One region of the Arthrobacter sp. TWP1-1 genome, then DNA from elsewhere that is predicted to be linked to it. Evidence: riboswitches for the same ligand, from Rfam matches in the RefSeq annotation. Region 1 holds a riboswitch; the other holds the start of a gene.
What was found. Region 1 has a riboswitch for cyclic di-AMP ahead of ACP7B9_RS16970 (M23 family metallopeptidase). Riboswitches for the same ligand answer to the same signal wherever they lie in the genome.

Region 1 (3,398 bases):
GGTGGCGAAGGAGATCTTCACCGTGGACGCTGCGGTGATCGCGGAAGCAGCTTCCGTGTTCAGGTTCAGCGTAGTTGCACCATCAGAAGCGCGCTCCACAGTGGGAGTAGCCGCGTTTGCTGCGATGCCGGATGTCAAGACCAAGCCTGATGCCGCTGCGATAACAGCTGCCTGACGACCAACCCCGCCGACATTGGAACTGACGGCTTTCGTGAGGGTGGAGATCGGACTGGTCTTAGCAACCTCGGCGCGGTGGCGCCCAAGAGCAATATTTGAAGCCAAGAAGGTTTCCTCTCCCAATGCCTGCGAGGTAAGCTGTCGGATTCGGATGGGAGTCACCCGGCCGCTCCACATTTGAACAGCGAAGGAATTTCTTCCTCTGCATGAACTAACGCTTCGCGGCTTCACCCCAAGGTCTTCGCGCATTGCGCTCAGACCGATAATTGGTTCCCCCGCCCCTGCCAGACGATTGATACGAACGGACCATGTGCAGTGGCAGAGCTAGGCAATCTACGCATGGGCGCCAACTTGATTCGAAGTTGACGCGATTACGAATCTACAACAGATTTTTCCCAATGTCACGTTCAGGTCACGGTCTTGTGACTTATCCGTAACTAAAAGTGGGCTGTGGAGGAATTAAAGCCAGCCGAGGGGGTCGACGGTCTCGTCATCGACGATGACCTCAAAGTGCAAGTGAGGGCCGGTAGAGGCGCCAGTGGAGCCACTGAAACCTACCAATTCGCCACGTTCAACCTTTTGGCCAACCTTGACGGCATTGCTGCTCATGTGGTTATAGGACGTTGAGAGCCCGTTACCGTGGTCAACAACCACACGGTTGCCACCACCGTAGGTGTGCCAGCCCGAGAAGGTCACGGTGCCACCTGCGGCCGCAAGCACGTCGGTGCCGCTGGCGATGGCAAAGTCCTGGCCGGTGTGGTGTTCGTCAACCTGGCCCGTGATGGGGCTAATGCGATCACCAAAGGGAGAGCTTGGAACCAGATTTTTCAGCGGGGCTGAAAGGGTTCCCTTGGAGGCCTGCGGGGTGACATTGGAGGCTTCAACCTTCAACGTTTCCTTGAGCTGGCCATCCGGATTAAGGGAGCTGCCGATCTGGGGGGCGGCGAAAGTAATGGGAACATCAGCCGCTGCGCTGACAATAGTCTCCACTGAGGAGACCGAGGAAGCCTGAATACTGGGCGCTTCTACGGCTTGAGTGGAAGGCAGGGTTACCGCCAGCACCAAGCCGGCGGCGGCCATGGCCACGCCAACTTTTTGCCCGGCGCCGCTAGCGACACCTGCACGTAGCATCTGAGCTACGGAAAGACTGGGGGTTGAGCTTGCGCGCTCTGCTGCGAGAGCTTCGCGACGGCTACCTGCATGAACTGACAGCTCATGTGTTGCCGGCAATGACGCCCTACGGCGTCCCCGCTGATTGATCTCTGACACTAATTGCCTCTCTATAGATCACCTGCGAAGTTAGCTGTCGGATTCGGATCAGAGAGTCAAGCTTTCGATCCGGCCCCATTCTCTTGGCACGCGTCAATCGGTGGCGCTTTCCCATGGAAAGCGTCACTTCAACGTGATGCATAGAGATTGGGCTTCACCCCAAGGTTGGCCATTTGGCCAACCAAAAGTGGTTCCCCCGTCCTTGCCTGTTTATTTTCAGTCCATTGTGCGAAGGCAAGGTTCGGTGTCACACAAAGGTAACGCTTTGGTTACGGCGTTAGATATTTACTATACGGTACAAGCGGTAAACGTGATAATTCCGTTACCTGTCTTGTCAATAGCCGCCTATCACTGCGAGTCGGCAGTGATTAGCTCATGGAAACGAACACATGGGAGGCAACTTCCGGAGGCAACTCCAGCGCTCCTTCGATGCCTGGCACGCGCACAGAGATGTACTCTCCCACTTGTTCTAGCGAGATTCGCGCCCCCGGACGCAGTCCACCTTCATCCAGCTGCAAGAGCAGTTCGGGCTCAACCTGGATACGTTCAGACAGGCGATGGATGACAACTTCCTGACCCGGAGCGTAGCTGCTCATGGCGTCGACAAGTGTGACCAATCCCGCAGCAAAGAGCGGGGAAACTTGCCCTCCGAGCTCCTCGAGCCCAGGGATCGGGTTGCCATACGGGGACTCTTCTGGATGGCCAAGGAGGTCAAAGAGGCGCTGCTCCACGCGCTCACTCATGACGTGTTCCCAGCGGCAGGCTTCCTCGTGTACATAGGCCCAATCCAGGCCGATGACGTCGGAGAGCAGGCGCTCTGCCAGTCGGTGCTTTCGCATGACCCGGGTAGCCTTATCGCGGCCAGCCGGGGTTAGCTCCAGGTGGCGGTCGCCTGAGACGATGACCAGACCGTCACGTTCCATCCGTCCGATGGTTTGAGAAACAGTGGGCCCTGAATGGTGGAGACGCTCGGCGATGCGGGCGCGCAGGGCAACAATGTTCTCTTCTTCCAACTCCAGGATGGTCCGCAAATACATCTCGGTCGTGTCGATCAAGTCAGCCACGTGAGCATCCTCCTGTTTTTGGGCAAGTTTTTGGTGCAAAGACTTTAGTCTCTACGTTAGCCTGATTGCCGCGATCCCGGGAAACCACACCATCCATTGGAAACCGTCACCGGCCAGGAATATTTCTTGCCGTACGGACACTTTTCCCCTATCGGCGGAATGTACGGCAGAATTGGCAACAGCCCTTGGCAACCAATGAAACTTCCATCGCTTAATTTTTGGAGTAACCCGTGAGCGAATCCACGCCCCTCACCATTCCCGCCAACCTGCGTCCTGTTGATGGCCGCTTTGGTGCCGGCCCGTCCAAGGTCCGCCCCGAACAGGTTGCTGCGCTCTCCGAAGCTGGCTCAAAGTTGCTCGGCACCTCCCACCGCCAGGCGCCGGTGAAGAACCTCGTAGGCGATGTCCGCAGCGGCCTGAAGCAGTTCTTTGGGGCTCCGGATGACTACGAGGTCATCCTGGGTGTTGGTGGCTCCACCGCGTTCTGGGATGTTGCGGCTTTTGGCCTCGTAGAGAAGAAGGCACAGCACCTCTCCTTTGGTGAGTTCGGCTCGAAGTTTGCCTCGGCCACGAACAACGCCCCGTTCCTGGATGCCTCCTCCATCATCACCTCAGCCCCCGGCACCCGCCCGGTGGCCGTCGCTGAAGCCGGCGTCGACACTTACGCCTGGCCGCAGAACGAGACGTCCACGGGCGTTGCAGCCCCCGTCAAGCGCGTTGCCGGTGCCGACGACGGTGCGCTGGTCCTGATCGATGCCACCTCTGCTGCCGGCGGCTTGGCCGTGGATGTGAGCGAGAGCGATGTCTACTACTTCGCGCCGCAGAAGAACTTTGCGTCCGACGGCGGCCTGTGGCTTGGCCTTTTCTCCCCCGCCGCGCTGGAGCGCG
Region 2 (3,398 bases), on a different contig from region 1:
ATCATCCGCTTATTGCCCACAAGTTGACCGTTCTGCGGGACAAGAACACTCCGTCCCCCATTTTCCGTCAGCTGACCGAGGAACTGGTCACTTTGTTGGCCTATGAGGCGACACGCGAAGTGCGTGTGGAGCCGGTCAACATCGAGACTCCGGTGACCAGCGCTATTGGTACCGGACTGGTCAAGCCCACACCCCTAGTTGTGCCGATCCTACGCGCCGGCCTTGGCATGCTCGAGGGCATGACCCGCCTGCTGCCCACCGCCGAAGTTGGCTTCCTGGGCATGGCACGCAACGAGGAAACCCTCGAAGCCATCACCTACGCAGAGCGCCTGCCCGAGGACCTCACAGGCCGTCAGGTCTACGTGCTGGACCCCATGCTGGCCACCGGCGGCACCCTGATCGAGGCCTTCAAGTTCCTCTTTGATCGCGGCGCAGCTGACATCACCTGCATCTGCCTGCTGGCAGCTCCGGAGGGCCTGGCAAAGCTCGAGGCCGCCCACGGCGATCGCGACAACGTTCACGTTGTTCTGGCGTCCATCGATGAGGGTCTCGACGAGAACTCCTACATTGTTCCGGGTCTTGGCGACGCCGGCGACCGCCTCTACGGCGTCGTGGACTAAAGAATTTAGTAAATGACACCGATTCCGCTTTATGACACCGATATCCCGGTGTCATAAAGCGGAATCGGTGTCATTTTTCGTTGCGAAGACGTTAGAGGCCGCGCAACGGGGTCCAGCCAACGGGCCGAGGCCCCTTGATGGACGCGCGTTCCTTGTCGGCGTCGGCCGACCAGCCCTGCGCGGACAAGGTGCCAGCAACTCCAACGGCTCCGCGGGCAACCCTGAATCCGACATCTTCAAGGAGGGCATCGGGTGCGCTGCCCCGGCGAACGGAGGCGCGTGCGCTCCAGTGGGGATCGTCCCAGCCGGCTCCGCGTAAACTCCTGTAGTCGCCGTAGCGGGCCGTGTCCGCATAATCCCAGCACCACTCCCAAACGTTGCCGATCATATCGAAGAGGCCGTAGTTATTCGCTAACTTGCTGGCAACGAGCTGCGGCCCCGCGACAGCATCTGCGGCCGTCCAGGCAATGTCAGCCAACGGTCCATAGACCGGGGTGGTTGTTCCTGCTTTGGCAGCCCACTCCCACTCGGACTCGGTGGGTAGTCGGTAACCGTCGGAACCAACCTCCCAATGGACCTCACGTCCGTCAACGGTATAGGCAGGCGAGAAACCAGCCACATTTGACGCTGCGTTGCACCACACGATGGCGTCAAACCATGTGAGGGGATGCATAGGCAGGCGAGGCAACGAAGGTGGAGTCCCGGCGTTGTCCATTACTGCGGACCAATCAGCCCGGGTGAGTTGGGTCCGGCCCAAAGAAAACGGGCGCAGCACCACATCGCGGGTGACTGCCGAACGGGCGTCTCGCATGGCGATGGTGCCGCCGGGGATGGGAACTAGGCCCAGAACTTCCTGCCGAACCATGCCCCTCCTTGAAAGTTAGTACCAGTTCACAGCATTTGAGTGCGCCCAGGCGCCGCATGGTGTGGAGTAGGTCTCCGTGATGTAGTTCAAGCCCCACGTAATCTGGGTCTCGTAATTGGTGAGGTAGTCAGCGCCAACGCTGGCCATCTTCTCAGCTGGCAAAGACTGCACGATCCCGTAAGCTCCGCCGTCGGGATTCAACGCACTGGTGCGCCAGTTAGATTCGCGTTCCCACAACTGGGTGAGGCAGCTCATTTCGCCGGCGCCCCAGCCGCGGGCGCTCACTTGTGTCGCGGCGTACGCTTTTGCTGCTGCGGGGTCATCCACAGCAACGGCCGGAGCGGGAGTTGGTGCTGGCGTGGTCGCGACGGGCGTGACCTCAGCGGCAGCGGCCTTGACATCCGTGGTGGCCGAAGCAGGCGCCGAAGCCTTCGTGTCCGAGGTGACGGAGAGACCGGGGAAACTGATGGTCGCATCATCCGAGGCCGAGATCGACGTAGGGGCCGCAGATGTTTCAGCGGCGGAAACGAGGCTAGCGAGGCTCGTATCCGTGGTGTGGCCGACCTGCTGGGCAATGGCGCCTGCAGTCAGGAGCCCACCAACCACGGCCACGGCGGCCACGCACTTTGCGGTCTTGGTGACAGCCGACGATGCGGAACCGGCGGCATGGGTCCCGGTACGGGAGATGCGGGCGGAACTCAGCCCAAAGATCGACTGGCGGCGAACTGATTCTGCGCGGCGACGGCCGCGCTGCGGTGCAGCGGTCATGATGTGATTGCCTCTCTACGCCTGCGAGGTGAGCTGTCGGGAACGGATTAGAGAATCCGGCCAACGCTCGGCATGGCAGTGGATAACACTGCTGCACTGCGTCGGCTTAACCCCAAGGGCTTCCATGCGGAAGGGCCCGTAAAAAGTGGGTCCCCCGTCTCTGCCATGCGTGTGGAGGGAGATGGGCGGCGGCAGAGCTCGGCGAACCGTCCATCGGTGCCAAAAACCGTAAATGGTTGGCGAGCACTTTAGTCAGACTATCCGAACGGTCTAACATTGTCACATTTTGGTAACAACCTTTGTAGCAGGTGAGCGAATCGACATTTACTTAGCAATGCTAACGATCTAGAGTTGAGAGCAGACGATACGAAACTTTTGATGTAGATAGCGCAGCGACGATGACCGAAACTTTCTCCCCTGACCCTTCCCCGCGTAACCCTTCCCCGCAACGTTCGACGACGGACCCTGGCCCGGGTGCCCCACGCAAGACCGCGCGGGGGATCGGCGCTGCCCCATTGGCCGCCGAATTGCGGATCGCGGTGATGCGCACCTCGCGCAGGCTCCGGGCAGAGGCGGCATCGCAGGAGATCAGCCCCGGTCAGTATTCGGTCCTTGCCGCCATCATGGACGGACCCCGAACAGTGGGCCAGCTCGCAGCACGCGAGCAAATTCAAGCACCTTCCATGACACGGATCGTCAATGGGCTGGCCGAGGCCGCATTCGTCAGCAGGGAAGAAAATCCGCAGGACAAACGCCAAGTCCTGGTGCGCGTTACGGATTCGGGAGCGGCAGCCCTCTTACGGGCGCGCTCCAAGCGAACGGAGTGGCTGGCGAGGCGCGTGGCGGCGCTGACTCCCGCACAGCGTGCCACGCTGCACGAGGCGGCCCTGATCTTGCAGGAGATGAGTGCCTAAGTGAATTCAATGTTCCGGGCGTTGCGGGTATTCAATTACAGGCTCTGGGTGACGGGGGCACTGGTCTCCAATATCGGAACGTGGATGCAGCGGGTAGCCCAGGACTGGTTGGTATTGACGGTCCTAACTAACAATTCAGGTACGGCAGCCGGCATCACTACGGGGCTGCAATTTCTGCCAATCGTGTTCCTTGGGCCTTACGCAGGACTGCTGGGCGATCGGGTCAATAAG

Region 2: another riboswitch for cyclic di-AMP. It lies ahead of ACP7B9_RS09150 (hypothetical protein); the one in region 1 lies ahead of ACP7B9_RS16970 (M23 family metallopeptidase).

Annotation. Positions count from the first base shown of each region.
Region 1 covers NZ_JAFCXC010000013.1:26,667-30,064, reverse strand. Annotated here, with positions in the region: gene ACP7B9_RS16975 (NlpC/P60 family protein) at 1-282, opposite strand, end outside; cyclic di-AMP (ydaO/yuaA leader) riboswitch at 287-485, opposite strand; gene ACP7B9_RS16970 (M23 family metallopeptidase) at 637-1,308, opposite strand; cyclic di-AMP (ydaO/yuaA leader) riboswitch at 1,451-1,678, opposite strand; gene ACP7B9_RS16965 (metal-dependent transcriptional regulator) at 1,815-2,510, opposite strand; gene serC (phosphoserine transaminase) at 2,741-3,398, shown strand, end outside.
Region 2 covers NZ_JAFCXC010000004.1:95,037-98,434, reverse strand. Annotated here, with positions in the region: gene upp (uracil phosphoribosyltransferase) at 1-620, shown strand, start outside; gene ACP7B9_RS09155 (formylglycine-generating enzyme family protein) at 712-1,485, opposite strand; gene ACP7B9_RS09150 (hypothetical protein) at 1,501-2,253, opposite strand; cyclic di-AMP (ydaO/yuaA leader) riboswitch at 2,258-2,451, opposite strand; gene ACP7B9_RS09145 (MarR family winged helix-turn-helix transcriptional regulator) at 2,652-3,167, shown strand; gene ACP7B9_RS09140 (MFS transporter) at 3,177-3,398, shown strand, end outside.